Regions from separate parts of the Streptosporangium sp. NPDC002524 genome, predicted to be linked through region 2. Evidence: riboswitches for the same ligand, from Rfam matches in the RefSeq annotation. Region 2 holds a riboswitch; each other region holds the start of a gene.
What was found. Region 2 has a riboswitch for cobalamin ahead of ABT053_RS01755 (ribonucleoside-diphosphate reductase subunit alpha). Riboswitches for the same ligand answer to the same signal wherever they lie in the genome.

Region 1 (3,513 bases), on a different contig from region 2:
CGAGGCAACGTGGCAACAGGAAGAGGCAACGATGAGCTTCGGGGAACAATTGCGCCGGTACCGCCAGCAACGGAAGATTTCGCTATCCGGCCTTCACGCCGTGACCTACTTTTCCAAGAGCTATCTCAGCCGCGTTGAACAGGGAAAACGCAACCCGGAACGGGTATTGGCCGAACTCGCCGACGATGCCCTTGGGGCAGGGGGGAAGCTCGTCGAAGCATGGGTGAACCAATATGGAAGCCCGTTGCCTATGCTGGAGACGAGCACAGGAGGTAGGGCAACGAAGCGACGCATGTTCATCAAGAGCGCGGCGATTGCTGCGGGAGTCGGGCTGACCGATGGAGTCGGACAGCCGGACCAGAGCGCGGCAGCGGTTGCGCGCCTGCGTGATGCCCTCATTCCCAACGAGCCCACCTCGGGACCTGTCCTCACGCATGCGTCGTTCGCCCGTGCCGTCACCCGTGCCCGGCGAGACTTCACCGCCGCCCGTTACGCCGATCTCGCTGGTGATCTCGCCGAGCTGATCCCTGTTGCCCGCGACGCGTCCGCCCCGGCTGATCTCGCCACAGCCGCACAGGTCTACCACCTGACGACCCGCACGCTGATCAAGCTGAGCGCCTCACCGTACGCGTGGGTGTCCGCCCATCAGGGCGAGCGGGCCGCGCACGCCAGCGGTGATCTCCAGGCCATAGGGGAAGCACGTCGAGACCTGGCCAGTCTTTTCCACCGGGCGATGGACTACGGCAAGGCCCGTGACATCACCGTGAGCACGGCGGAACTACTGCGCCCGCAACTGCCTTCCGCCTCTGCCTCTGCTTGGGGGTCGTACGGGGCGCTGATGTCTACCGGCGCCATCGCTGCAGCTCGGTTGGAAGACCGTGACAACGCCCTTGGCATGCTGGAAGAAGCCGAAGAGGCCGCACGACACGCGCCCAAGCTCGTGCTCAGCGCGGGCCATGTGGCCACCTACAAGATCGGTGTGTCCATCGTTCTTGGAGACGCCGGAACAGCCATCGAGCATGCCAGGGACATCGTTCCGGAAGAGATCCCGACCCTGGAACGTCGAGCCAGCTATTACACGGGCATCGCCGAGGCTTACACGCTCTGGGGGAAGACCGATCGCGCCGTGCGTGCGCTCCTGGTCGCCGAGAAGATCGCCCCTTCCGAGGTACGGCGGACCGGCCCCCGGCAGGTGATCACCGATCTGCTTCACCGGGACCGCCACGGCAAGCTCTCCGGTCTGCATGCTCTGGCGCGTCGCTCCGGTGTGACTTTGTGATCATTTTCTGAGTGACGAACTGGGTGGCACTTGAATAGCCGAACAGACCTATCAAGTCCGTACGATTCATTCGTCAGTCCCCCATGATCTTTATGAAGATGTCCGCTCCTTAGCGATCTGACGAGCGGTGGCGTTGCCGTGCCGGATCGGTCCAGAAGGGGGCGCCGTGTCGGTGGCTGCTTCCTGCGTAGCGTCGCTCGGACAGGGTGATCGTGATCTCTTCGGCAGGGCGGGTTATGCTCGTGGCGCGGTTGGTTCTCCCGGCACCGTTGCGGTGTTGGGAGTCGTAAGAGGGAACCCGGTGTGATTCCGGGGCTGCCCCGCAGCGGTGAGTGGGAACGAACGCCGTCATCGGCACTGGGTGTGTGTGCATCTGGGAAGCGACGGTCAGTAGGGGTTGTGTGTGATGCCCGCGAGTCCGAAGACCTGCCAGCCGCTCGTGCGCCGTCCGGTGTGCGGTGATCCGTGGCCTCGTGGGAGGGCCTGGGATGTGTTTTTCCCGTGGGTTCCTTCCGTGTGGCTGTGGGTCGGCATGGCATGAGCCGAGGGAAGGACGCCATGAGTCAGATCACCACGACCGTTTTGGGGTACCCGCGTATCGGGGGCCGTCGCGAGTTGAAGCGGGCGACGGAGGATTACTGGGCCGGGCGGGTCGACGCCGCCGGCTTGCAGGAGACGGCCGCCGGGTTGCGGCAAGGGGTGTGGCGGGAGTTGTCGGGGGCGGGGTTGGATGCGGTGCCGTCCAACACGTTCTCGTTGTATGACCACGTGCTGGACGCGATCGCGCTGGTGGGTGCGGTGCCCGAGCGGTTCGCCGGGGCCGCGGACCCGTACTTCGCGATGGCCCGGGGCGCCGAGGGGGTCGCGCCGCTGGAGATGACCAAGTGGTTCGACACCAACTACCACTACCTGGTTCCCGAGCTGGGCCCCGAGACCCGCTTCCGGCTCGACTGGAGCAAGCCGCTGGCCGAGCACGCCGAGGCGCGGCGGCTGGGGGTCGAGACCCGGCCGGTGCTGGTCGGGCCGCTGTCGTTCCTGCTGCTGGCCAAGTCCACCGAGCCGGGCTTCGAGCCGCTGCGGCTGCTGGACGGCCTGCTGGAGACGTACGCCGAGCTGCTGGAACGGCTCGCCGCGGCGGGGGTGGCCGAGGTGCAGCTGGACGAGCCGGTGCTCGCCGCCGACCGTACGGACGAGGAGCTGGCCGCGCTGCGCCGGGCCTACGTGCGGCTGGGTGAGCTGAGCAGCCGCCCCCGGCTGATGGTGGCCACCTACTTCGGCGAGATCGGGCCCGCGCTGGAGATCCTGGCCCGCAGCCCGGTCGAGGCCGTCGGCCTGGACTTCGTCTCGGCGCCCGGCAACCTGGAGGCGCTGGCCGCCGCCGGGGGGCTGCCCGGCAAGACCCTCGTCGCCGGGGTCGTCGACGGCCGCAACGTCTGGCGTACCGACACCGCGAAGGCGCTGGCGACCTGCGCCGCGCTGCTCGGCCTGAGCGACCGGCTGGTGGTGAGCACCTCCTGCTCGCTGCTGCACGTCCCGCTCGACCTGGACGCCGAGACCTCGCTGGACCCGCGGCTGCGCGAGCGGCTCGCCTTCGCCAGGCAGAAGGTCGACGAGGTCGTACGGATCGGCAGGGCGCTGAACGGCGAGGAGGTCGTCGCGGGGGAGCGGAGCGTCGAGCGGTTCCTCAACCCCCGGGTGCGAGCCCGGCTGGACGCCCTGGGCGAGGGCACCCCGCGCGCCCCGCACGCCGAGCGGCTCGCCGTGCAGAACGCCGACCTGGGCCTGCCGCCGCTGGCCACCACCACCATCGGCTCCTTCCCGCAGACCGGCGAGGTGCGCCAGGCCCGCGCCGCCGTGCGCTCGGGCGAGATCGACAGGGCCGGGTACGAGCGCAGGATGGAGGCCGAGATCGACCGCGTCATCGCGCTCCAGGAGGAGATCGGCCTGGACGTGCTGGTGCACGGGGAGCCCGAGCGCAACGACATGGTCCAGTACTTCGCCGAGATGCTGGAGGGCTACGCCGCCACCGAGCACGGCTGGGTGCAGTCGTACGGCAGCCGCTACGTCCGCCCGCCGATCCTGTTCGGCGACGTCTCCCGTCCCGAGCCGATGACGGTGCGCTGGGCCTCCTACGCGCAGTCGCGGACGAAGAAGCCGGTCAAGGGCATGCTCACCGGCCCGGTGACCATGCTGGCCTGGTCCTTCGTCCGCGACGACCAGCCGCTGGGCGAGAC
Region 2 (3,513 bases):
AACGAGACCGAGCTGGACCCGATCCTGCTCTCGATCCCGCTCCAGCTCTTCGCCTACCACGCCGCCGTGGCGCTGGGCCGGGACGTCGACAAGCCGAGGAACCTGGCCAAGAGCGTCACGGTGGAGTGAACCCCGCTTCCTCTCGTGTCCCCGTCCCCGTCCCGTCCCCGTTCCCGTCTCCGGTCTGCCGGGGGCGGGGTACGCCTTCCGGGGCTCCTCTCCCGTGGAGACAGCCGCCCCCGATATCCGGATTTTTGGTGGTTTTTCCGGTGATCTGCGGCTGAGTGATGGACTGCCGGAAATTCCGGCATACCCCACTTCATCACGGAAAGTGATGGGTAGGTAACCTATGGAATAGGGGGTTCTTGGGGGAAGGGGCGCTTATGCGCCGTAGGGGGTTTTTCGCATTGGCGGCGGGGGCCGTGCTCGTCGCGGGGTGCGGCACGGACACCGGCCCCGATTCCGCGGTGAAGCGCCTGTTCCTCCTCGAATCGACCGCCGACGGCCACGGCTGGGACGGCATCGCGGGCAGGCTGGCGACCGTCCTGGTCCAGTCGGGGCTGGTGGGCACCGCGATGGCCGTCGAGCGGCAGGGGGCCCTGGGCTCCGCCCCGCGCGACGCGTTCGGCGTCTTCCGCGGCCCCTTCGCGCGCGAGGGCAGGCTGCTCGTCACCTCGATGCCGATGGTGGCCGCCGCGGAGATCGCCAACACCGCGGCCGTGGTGAACGCCGCCACCCCCATCGCCCGCCTGGCCGGAGACTGGGCGGTCCTGGTCGTCCCCTCCGGCTCCCCCCTGCGTACCTTCGAGGACTTCGTCACGCGGCTGCGGCACGACCCCGCGAAGCTGACGGTCGGCGGCCGGTCGGAGGGCGGCTCGGACCACGTGCTCTACGGCATGATCGGCAAGTGTCTCGGGGTGGACACCCGGCTGCTGGAGTACGCCGGATACCTCGCCCCCGAGGACGCCTCCGAGGCGCTCCACGTCGGCCGGGTGGCGGCCCTGCTGGGGTCGGCGCGCGCCCTGCGGCCCGAGATCGCCGCAGGCCGGCTGCGGCCCCTGGTGGTCTCCTCCGGTGGCCGGATCGACGGGATCGACGCCCCGACGCTCATGGAGGTCGACGTCCGGCTGGAGTACAGCGACTGGTGCGGCCTGCTGGGCCCCAAGGACATGAGCCCGGGGGACCGGGACGCCGCGATCGCCCTGTGTGACGGTATCGACGCCGCGCCGCGCTGGCGTGCCCTGTGCGCGTCCCACGGCTGGAGCCGGGTCTACCTCAGCGGCGACGAGTTCCGCCAGTGGCTCTCCACCGAGACGGCCCGCACGCGCGGCGTGCTGCACGAGCTCGGACTGTTGAAGTCCTCCGACACAACTTGTTGGGGTAGTTGCGTCAGACGCCCCTAGATGTAGGATCCTGCTCGTTGCTGGTTCGCCCCGCGAGGGGCGAGGCAAGAGGGAACCCGGTGAGATTCCGGGACTGCCCCGCAGCGGTGAACGGGAACGAAAGCCGTCATTGAGCACTGGGTGAGCCATGCCCGGGAAGCGACGGCCGGTAGGCGTGTGTGGTGCGCCCGTGAGTCCGAAGACCTGCCGGTGACGTGATTGTCCAGGGCCTCGTGGGAGGGCCCGCGGAACGAGGCGATCCGGCGTGCCCGGGATCGCTCGCGGACGCGTGCCCATCCGGCGGAGCCGTACGGGGAAGTCCGATCGAGCGAGGGGCACTACGTGACACAGGCATTGGCGGAGACCGCGACGGGTGGCGCGGCGGGGACCGCGACGGACGACGGCGACATCGGAGACGCGGAGAACGTCGCGGGTGCCGCGGGCACGGTGACGGCCGCGACGAGCGAGGGCGCCGTCGGGAACGCGGTGGCCGCGGCGGGCGGCGCCGGTGTCGGGGACGCGGTGGCCGTGACTGGCGGCGACGGTGTCGGGGGCGTGGCGACCTCGACGGGCGGCGACGGTGTCGGGGGCGTCGGGAGTTTGCTGGACGGGCGCAGGCTGGCGATCGACGAGGCCGCCGCACGGGTGATCACCGATCCCGCCAACTCCAGGGCCGCCGCCGCGATGCTGGCCGAGCTGATCGCCGACGAGGCCGCCGAGCACGGCGTCCGCGACTTCTCCGAGTCCGTCGCCGCGACCCACGAGGCGGGGCTGATCCAGGACGGGCTCGCGGAGTTCGTGGCCGCCCACGCCGGGGCGCTGGACGCGCTGGCCGATCCGGAGGCCGACGCCAGGTTCGAGTATTTCGGGCTGCGTACCGTCTACGACCGCTACCTGCTGCGCCACCCGCGGACCCGCAAGGTCCTGGAGCGCCCGCAGCACTTCTTCCTGCGGGTGGCCTGCGGCCTGTCCGAGACCGTCGAGGAGGCCGCCGAGCTGTACGCGCTCATGGCCACCCTGTCCTACCTGCCCAGCTCGCCCACGCTGTTCAACTCCGGCTCCCGCAGGCCCCAGCTCTCCTCGTGCTTCCTGCTCGACTCGCCCCGCGACGAGCTGGAGTCCATCTACGAGCGCTACGGGCAGGTCGCGCGGCTGTCGAAGTACGCGGGGGGCATCGGGATCTCCTGGACCAGGGTCCGCTCGCGGGGCTCGCTGATCCGGGGCACCAACGGCCACTCCAACGGCATCGTGCCCTGGCTGCGCACGCTCGACTCCAGCGTCGCCGCGGTCAATCAGGGAGGCCGCCGCAAGGGCGCGGCCTGCGTCTACCTGGAGCCCTGGCACGCCGACGTCGAGGAGTTCCTGGAGCTGCGCGACAACACCGGCGAGGAGGCCCGCCGCACGCACAACCTGAACCTGGCCAACTGGATCCCCGACGAGTTCATGCGCCGCGTCGAGGCCGACGGGGTCTGGTCGCTGTTCGACCCCAAGGACGTCCCGCACCTCACCGACCTGTACGGCGCCGCGTTCGACGACGCCTACCGGGCCGCCGAGGCCGAGGGCCGGTTCACCAGGCAGATCCCCGCCCGCACCCTGTACGGGCGGATGATGCGCACGCTCGCCCAGACCGGCAACGGCTGGATGACCTTCAAGGACGCGGCCAACCGGACCTCCAACCAGACGGCCAGGCCGGAGAACGTCATCCACCTGTCGAACCTCTGCACCGAGATCCTGGAGGTCACCGGCGACGCGGAGACCGCCGTCTGCAACCTCGGCTCGATCAACCTCGCCGCCCACCTGGCGGCGGAGGCCGGGGCGTCCGGAGAGGCCGGGGAGGCCGGGGACGGGATCGACTGGGCCCGGCTGCGCGCGACCGTCCGCACCGCCGTGCGGTTCCTCGACCGCACCATCGACCTGGGCTTCTACCCGACCCCCGAGGCGGAGGCGGCCAACCGGAGGTGGCGCCCGATCGGGCTCGGCGTGATGGGCCTGGCCGACGTGCTGTTCACGCTGCGGCTGCCGTTCGACTCGCCGCGCGCCCTGGAGCTGTCCACCCGGATCTCCGAGGAGATCGCGCTCGCCGCCTACCGGACCTCCTCAGACCTGGCCGTGGAGCGGGGCCGTCACCCCT
Region 3 (3,513 bases), on a different contig from region 2:
GCGATGGCGTTCTCGTACGTGGTGTACCGGGTGGCCGAGCGCCCGCTTCAGGAGTTCGTCAAGTCCAGGAGGCGCAGAAAGGCCGCATCCCCGTCCCCGTCACAGCTCCCCGCGCTCTCCTCGATCCCCCTCGCAACGGGCGAAAAGGCTTCGGTGCCATAACTGTCCGACCACCGGGCATAGTGAAGGGTCTAGGGTCGGGAATAGATACCACGGAGAGAATCAGTCCCTGACGAACAGAGGGTGCGCATGACGGTACGGCGGGTGATGGGCATCGAGACCGAATACGGCATCTCCGTGCCCGGACAGCCGGGGGCCAACGCGATGGTGACCTCCTCTCAGGTCGTGAACGCCTATCTGGCGGCCTCGGCCGCCAGGGCGCGGCGCGCGCGATGGGACTTCGAGGAGGAGAACCCGCTGCGGGACGCACGGGGGTTCGACCTCGCGCGGGAGGTGGCCGACCAGAGCCAGCTGACCGACGAGGACCTCGGCCTGGCGAACGTGATCCTCACCAACGGGGCCAGGCTGTACGTCGACCACGCCCACCCCGAATACTCCACGCCCGAGTGCACCAATCCCCGGGCGGCGGTGATCTGGGACAAGGCGGGCGAGCGGGTGATGCACGACGCGGCGGTCCGCGCCTCGGCGATGCCGGCCAACGCCCCGATCCAGCTCTACAAGAACAACACCGACAACAAGGGCGCCTCCTACGGCTGCCATGAGAACTACCTCATGCGCCGGGCCACCTCGTTCGCCGACATCGTCAGGCACCTGACGCCGTTCTTCGTCTCCCGGCAGGTCGTCACCGGCGCGGGCAAGGTCGGCATCGGCCAGGACTCCCGGGGCGAGGGCTTCCAGATCAGCCAGCGGGCCGACTTCTTCGAGGTCGAGGTGGGCCTGGAGACGACGCTCAAGCGGCCGATCATCAACACCCGGGACGAGCCCCACGCCGACCCGGAGAAATACCGCCGCCTGCACGTCATCATCGGCGACGCCAACATGTCGGAGATCTCGACCTACCTGAAGCTGGGATCGACCGCGCTCGTCCTGGCCATGATCGAGGACAACTACTTCACCCGCGACCTCGCCGTGGACAACCCCGTCCAGGCCCTGCGCGCGGTCTCGCACGACCCCACGCTCAAGTACGAGATCTCCATGCGCGACGGCCGCAAGCTGACGGCGGTGCAGCTGCAGATGGAGTATCTGGAGCTCGCCCGCAAGTACGCCGAGGAGCGCAGCGCCAACGGCCTGGACGAGCCCACCAAGGACATCCTGGAGCGCTGGGAGTCGGTCCTCACCCGCCTGGCGGAGGACCCGATGCAGCTGTCCAGGGAGCTCGACTGGGTGGCCAAGCTGGAGCTCCTGGAGGGCTACCGCACGCGTGACGGCCTGCCCTGGTCGCACCCGCGCCTGCAGCTCGTCGATCTCCAGTACTCCGACATCCGGCCCGACCGGGGGCTCTACAACCGCCTGGTCGCCCGGGGCCGCATGCAGCGCCTGGTCACCGAGGAAGAGGTCCAGCGGGCCGTCGAGGTGCCGCCCAACGACACCCGGGCCTACTTCCGCGGCCGATGCCTGAGCCAGTACAGCGAGTCGGTGGCCGCGGCCTCCTGGGACTCGGTCATCTTCGACATCCCCGGCCGCGAGTCGCTGCAGCGCGTCCCCACCCTTGAGCCGCTGCGCGGCACCAAGGCCCACGTGGGGGAGCTGTTCGACCGCTGCCGTACCGCCGCGGAGCTGGTGACGGCGCTGACCGGCGAGCAGTGAGCCGCCGGGAGGTCCCGAGAGGCGCCTGAGGGGTCCTGAGAGGTCCTGAGAGGGGGGAGGCGGTCCGGCCCGGACCACCTCCCCCCTCGGCGTGCCCGGACCCTTCGCTGCCCTGACCCCTTTCCGGCTGGATCCCTTGCCGCCCGGACCTCTTGGTGTCCGGACGTCCGGACCCCTTGCGGGCCGGATCCCTTGGTGGCCGGGCCTCTTGCGGGCCGGATCCCTTGCGGGCCGGATCCCGGCAAACCGGACACCTGGATTGACGGGGGACGGAGAACCGGGATACGTTCCGGGTGTTTTGTGGCGGTGCGAGGGAAATCCGGTGAGATTCCGGTGCGGTCGCGCCACTGTAACCGGCTCCCCGGAGCCGGAAGCCAGGTCACACTCGGCCGCCACCGACCTACGAAAAGGGACGCGTAAATCCCGGAGGAGGTGGCCGTGAGCCAGATCTCGGCACCGCACGTTCAGCCCATCCCATGGCCCTCGCTCACCCGCTGGCTGCTCGCCGTACCGGTGCTGCTGCTCCTCGCCTACCTGGTCACCTTCGACCAGGGAGCGATCTCCCAGGCGGGAAACTACCTGCACGAACTCATGCACGACGGGCGTCACCTGCTCGGCGTACCGTGCCACTGAGCCACAGGTGATCACCAAACTCATCGTCCGGGGTCTCGTCGTCGGACTGCTCGCAGGGCTGCTCGCGGCCGTCTTCGCCTACACCGTCGGCGAACCGCGCATCGACCAGGCCATCGCGCTGGAGGAGGCGGCCGCCGCGGCCGCCGCCCCGGCCGGGACACACGACGACACCGGGACCGCCGCCCACTCCCACGACGAGGAGGAGGCGCTGGTCAGCAGGGACGGGCAGCGCTTCGGGCTCTTCCTCGCCCTCGGCCTGTACGGCCTGGCGATCGGGGGCCTGTTCTCCCTCGTCTACGCGGCCGTACGAGGCCGGGCGGGACCCCGCTCGGAACCGGTGCTCGCGGTCACGCTCGCCGCCGCCGCGTTCACCTCCGTCGTCCTCATCCCCTTCGTGAAGTATCCCGCCAACCCTCCGGCCGTCGGCGATCCGGAGACCATCAACCAGCGAACCGTGCTCTACCTGGTCGCGGTGGTCATCGGGATCCTCGCCGTCGCCGCGGCCGTCGCCGCCTACCGCTACGCCTCGCGGAGCGAACCGTGGGTGCGCTGGCTGTCGGCGGGCGCCACCTTCCTGGTCCCCGTCGTCGCGGCCTGGATCCTCCTGCCGGAGATCTCGGAGGTGCCCCAGGGCTTCCCCGCCGACCTCCTGTGGGACTTCAGGGTCGCCTCCATAGGGACCCAGGTGGTCTTCTGGGCCGGTGTCGGCGCGCTGTTCGCCTTCGCCGCCCGCAGGCGCGGCCCGGTGTGACGACCCCCTCGGGGGTCACCCGCCTGCTCCTGGTCTGCCACGCCTCCACCTCGGCGACGGTACGGGCCGCGTTCCCGGGTGACGAACCACTCGACGAACGCGGCCTGCGCCGGGCCGGGGAGATGGCGGGGGACCTCGGCCCGGGGCCCGCGGCCTGCCCTCCCGAGCTGCGCTGCGTCCAGACCGCGGCGGCGCTCGGCCTGCGGGCCGAGCACGACCCGCTGCTGGCCGACTGCGACTACGGCCGCTGGAGCGGGATGACCCTCGGCGAGGTCGAGGCCGCCGAACCCGAGGCGCTCGCCTCCTGGCTCGGCGACCCCGGCGCGGCGCCGCACGGCGGGGAGCCGGTCACCGCGCTCCTC
Region 4 (3,513 bases), on a different contig from region 2:
GCGCAGCATGGCCAGCACCAGGTCAACGCGCGGCTGCCCCTCGGGGGCGGCCCCCAGCACGTGCAGGCCGTCGCGGATCTGGACGTCCTTGACCTCGCACAGCCAGCCGTCGATGTGCAGCAGGAAGTCGTCGAACTCGGCGTCGTGCGGGCGGTCGGCGATGCCGAGGTCGTGGTCGAGCCTGGCGGCCTGGATGAGCGTCCAGATCTGGGCGCGGATCGCGGGCAGCTTGGCCGGGTCCATCGCCGCGATGGAGGCGTGCTCGTCGAGGAGCTGCTCCAGCCTGGCCATGTCCCCGTAGCTGTCGGCGCGGGCCATCGGGGGCACGAGGTGGTCGACCAGGGTGGCGTGCGCGCGACGCTTGGCCTGGGTCCCCTCACCGGGGTCGTTGACGAGGAACGGGTAGATCAGCGGCAGGTCGCCGAGCGCGGCGTCCGGGCCGCAGGAGGCCGACAAGCCCGCCGACTTGCCGGGCAGCCACTCCAGGTTGCCGTGCTTGCCCACGTGGACCATCGCGTGCGCGCCGAAGCCGTCGGCCAGCCAGCGGTAGGCGGCCAGGTAGTGGTGGCTGGGCGGCAGGTCGGGGTCGTGGTAGATCGCGATGGGGTTCTCGCCGAAACCGCGCGGCGGCTGCACCATGACCACCACGTTGCCCGAGCGCAGCGCGGCCAGCACGATCTCGCCCTCCGGGTCGCGCGACCTGTCCACGAACAGCTCGCCGGGCGCCGGGCCCCAGTGCTCCTCCATCCGGGCGCGCAGGTCCGAGGGGAGGGTGGCGTACCACTCGGCGTACCGGCCCGCCGCGATGCGCACCGGGTTCCCGGCGAGCTGCTCCTCGGTGAGCCAGTCCTGGTCCTGCCCGCCCGCGGCGATCAGCGCGTGGATGAGCGCGTCGCCGTCCTGCCCGGTCACCCCGGGCAGCTCGTCCTCGGCGCCGATGTCGTACCCGCGCTCGCGCAGCGCGGCCAGCAGCCGCACCAGGCTGGCCGGGGTGTCCAGGCCGACGGCGTTGCCGATGCGGGCATGCTTGGTGGGGTACGCCGACAGCATCAGCACCAGCCGCCGCTCGGCGGGCGGGATGTGCCGCAGCGCGGCGTGCCGCACCGCGATACCCGCCACCCGCGAGGCCCGCTCGGGGTCGGCCACGTAGACGGTCAGCCCGTCCTCGTCGATCTCCTTGAAGGAGAACGGCACCGTGATGATCCGCCCGTCGAACTCGGGGATCGCGACCTGGGTGGCGGCGTCCAGCGGGGACAGGCCGTCGTCGTTCTCCGCCCAGGAGGCCCGGCTGCTCGTCAGGCACAGGCCCTGCAGGATCGGCACGTCCAGCTCGGCGAGCGCGCCGACGTCCCAGGCCTCGTCGTCCCCGCCCGCCGACGCGGTCGCCGGACGGGTGCCGCCCGCGGCGAGCACGGTCACCACCAGGGCGTCCACCGTACGCAGGACCTCCACCAGGCCGGGCTCGGCGGTGCGCAGGGAGGCGCAGTACACCGGCAGCGCCCGCGCGCCCGCGTCCTCGATCGCCGAGCAGAGCGCCTCGACGAAGGCCGTGTTGCCGGCCACGTGGTGGGCCCGGTAGTAGAGCACCCCGACGACGGGCCCGTCGTGCCCGTCCTGGTCGCGCGCCTCGCGCTCCAGCGTGCCCCACGTGGGGGTGGGCTCGGGCGCGGCGAACCCGTGGCCGGTGAGCAGCAGCGTGTCGGACAGGAAGTGGTGCAGCTCGGTCAGGTTGGCCGGGCCGCCGTGGGCGAGGTACGCGTGCGCCTCGGCGCAGACCCCGCCGGGCACGGTGGACAGCTCCATCAGCTCGGCGTCGGGCGCCTGCTCGCCACCGAGCACGACGACGGGCCGGGGACCGGCGAGCAGGGCGTCCAGCCCCTCCTCCCAGGCGCGGCGCCCGCCCAGCAGGCGTACCACGACCAGGTCGGCGCCCTCCAGCAGCGGCGGGAGGTCGGCTGCGGAGAGCCTGGCGGGGTTGCCGAGCCGGTAGCCGGCGCCGCTCGCGCGGGCGCTCAGCAGGTCGGTGTCGGAGGTCGAGAGCAGGAGGATCACGCGCCACACTCCAGGAGAGGCAGGGCGGTACGGCCCAGGGATGCCACGACGTGGCGGGGGAACGGCGATGTCACGGTGTCGCGGGGGAACGGCGAAGAGCGCACGGAGCTTCCTCCCTCGGGGTCCTCGCCCCGGGTCGTCGTCGGCCGCGACGGCTGGAGTCTCCTGGCTCCCGGATCGGTGCTCACCCCGGCCTTCCCGCCCGTCGTCGGACAGTGGCCCGGGTGGGGTTCGCTCCCCGGTTACAGTGGCGGGACCGCGCCGGAATCACACCGGCTTCCTCCCTTTGCCGTCGCCACCGATGACACTACGGCAGTCCGGTTCGTTGCAAGAAACTGGCGTTAACATCCTTCGAGTGTCCATTGCCGACTTTTCCGGACGATCGCGACTCGACGCGTGCCCCGGGGCGCTCCAGGTCCATGCCGCCGCGGACGGCGGCCTGGCCCGCGTCCGCGTGCCCGGTGGCCGTCTCACCCCTTCCCAGCTGCGCGAACTCGCCGACGCCGCGTCGACGTACGGCAGCGGCGTCATCGAGCTGACCTCCCGCGCGAACGTCCAGGTACGCGGCCTCGGCCCGGCGGATCCGGACGGCGACGCGGGGGGCGGTACGGGGAACAACGCGGAAAATGGCGCGGAGAACGGGTTCGCCGCGCGGATGGCGAGGGCGGGTCTGCTGCCCTCGGCGACGCACGAGCGGATCCGCAACATCCTCGCCTCCCCGCTGACCGGACTGACCGGTCTGGACGGGCCGACCGGACTGACTGAGCCAACCTGGTCTGCCGGATATACCGGGTCTACCGGGTCTACCGGGCTGAGCGCACCGGCCGAACCGGCTGACCCGAACAGGGCGAACGGACCAAGCAGACCGAACGGACCGAACAGGCTGAGCGGATCGAGCGGGCCGAGTGGCGCGGATGCTCCGGACGGCACGAACGTCCCGGGGTATCCGGGCCACCCACGCCGTTCAGGTCATCCGGACGGCGGCGGGATCGTCGACGTCACACCGCTGATCGGCGAGCTGGACCGGCGGCTGTGCGCCCGCCCCGCCCTCGCCGCCCTGCCGGGGCGGTTCATGTTCGCCCTCGACGACGGCCGGGGGGACGTGGCCGGACTGGGCGCGGACGCCGGGATCCTGCCCACGGGGCCGGACGAGGCCGCGCTGATCCTCGCCGGGACCGACACCGGCCTGCGCGTCCCGCTGGACGGCGCCGTGACCGCCCTCCTCACCGCCGCCGAGGCGTTCCTCGACGAGCTGGCCGTCCGGGACGTCACCGCCTGGCGGATCGCCGAACTCCCCGACGGCCCCTCCCTGATCGCCGCCCGGGTGCGAACCGCCCTCGGGCTCCCCGGTACGACGCCCTTCGACCCGGTGAGGCCACGGGTCGTGGCCCTCGGACCGGTCGGCGTCATCGAGAGCACGGGCAGGGCCGGGGACGGGACAGGGGGTGAGACGGGTCCCGG

Region 1: linked by a shared signal. The riboswitch ahead of metE (5-methyltetrahydropteroyltriglutamate--homocysteine S-methyltransferase) and the one ahead of ABT053_RS01755 (ribonucleoside-diphosphate reductase subunit alpha) in region 2 are both predicted to bind cobalamin.
Region 3: linked by a shared signal. The riboswitch ahead of ABT053_RS06170 (CbtB domain-containing protein) and the one ahead of ABT053_RS01755 (ribonucleoside-diphosphate reductase subunit alpha) in region 2 are both predicted to bind cobalamin.
Region 4: linked by a shared signal. The riboswitch ahead of cobN (cobaltochelatase subunit CobN) and the one ahead of ABT053_RS01755 (ribonucleoside-diphosphate reductase subunit alpha) in region 2 are both predicted to bind cobalamin.

The regions. Positions count from the first base shown of each region.
Region 1 covers NZ_JBEOWK010000032.1:52,643-56,155, reverse strand. The annotation lists gene ABT053_RS37670 (helix-turn-helix domain-containing protein) at 32-1,279, shown strand; cobalamin riboswitch at 1,515-1,727, shown strand; gene metE (5-methyltetrahydropteroyltriglutamate--homocysteine S-methyltransferase) at 1,838-3,513, shown strand, end outside.
Region 2 covers NZ_JBEOWK010000001.1:427,007-430,519, reverse strand. The annotation lists gene glmS (glutamine--fructose-6-phosphate transaminase (isomerizing)) at 1-129, shown strand, start outside; gene ABT053_RS01760 (tripartite tricarboxylate transporter substrate-binding protein) at 468-1,403, shown strand; cobalamin riboswitch at 1,408-1,608, shown strand; gene ABT053_RS01755 (ribonucleoside-diphosphate reductase subunit alpha) at 1,725-3,513, shown strand, end outside.
Region 3 covers NZ_JBEOWK010000003.1:272,935-276,447, reverse strand. The annotation lists gene ABT053_RS06180 (acyltransferase family protein) at 1-162, shown strand, start outside; gene dop (depupylase/deamidase Dop) at 250-1,767, shown strand; adenosylcobalamin (AdoCbl) riboswitch at 2,055-2,188, shown strand; gene ABT053_RS06170 (CbtB domain-containing protein) at 2,206-2,400, shown strand; gene ABT053_RS06165 (CbtA family protein) at 2,408-3,151, shown strand; gene ABT053_RS06160 (histidine phosphatase family protein) at 3,148-3,513, shown strand, end outside.
Region 4 covers NZ_JBEOWK010000035.1:40,228-43,740, forward strand. The annotation lists gene cobN (cobaltochelatase subunit CobN) at 1-2,052, opposite strand, end outside; cobalamin riboswitch at 2,189-2,361, opposite strand; gene ABT053_RS38750 (ferredoxin-like domain-containing protein) at 2,408-3,513, shown strand, end outside.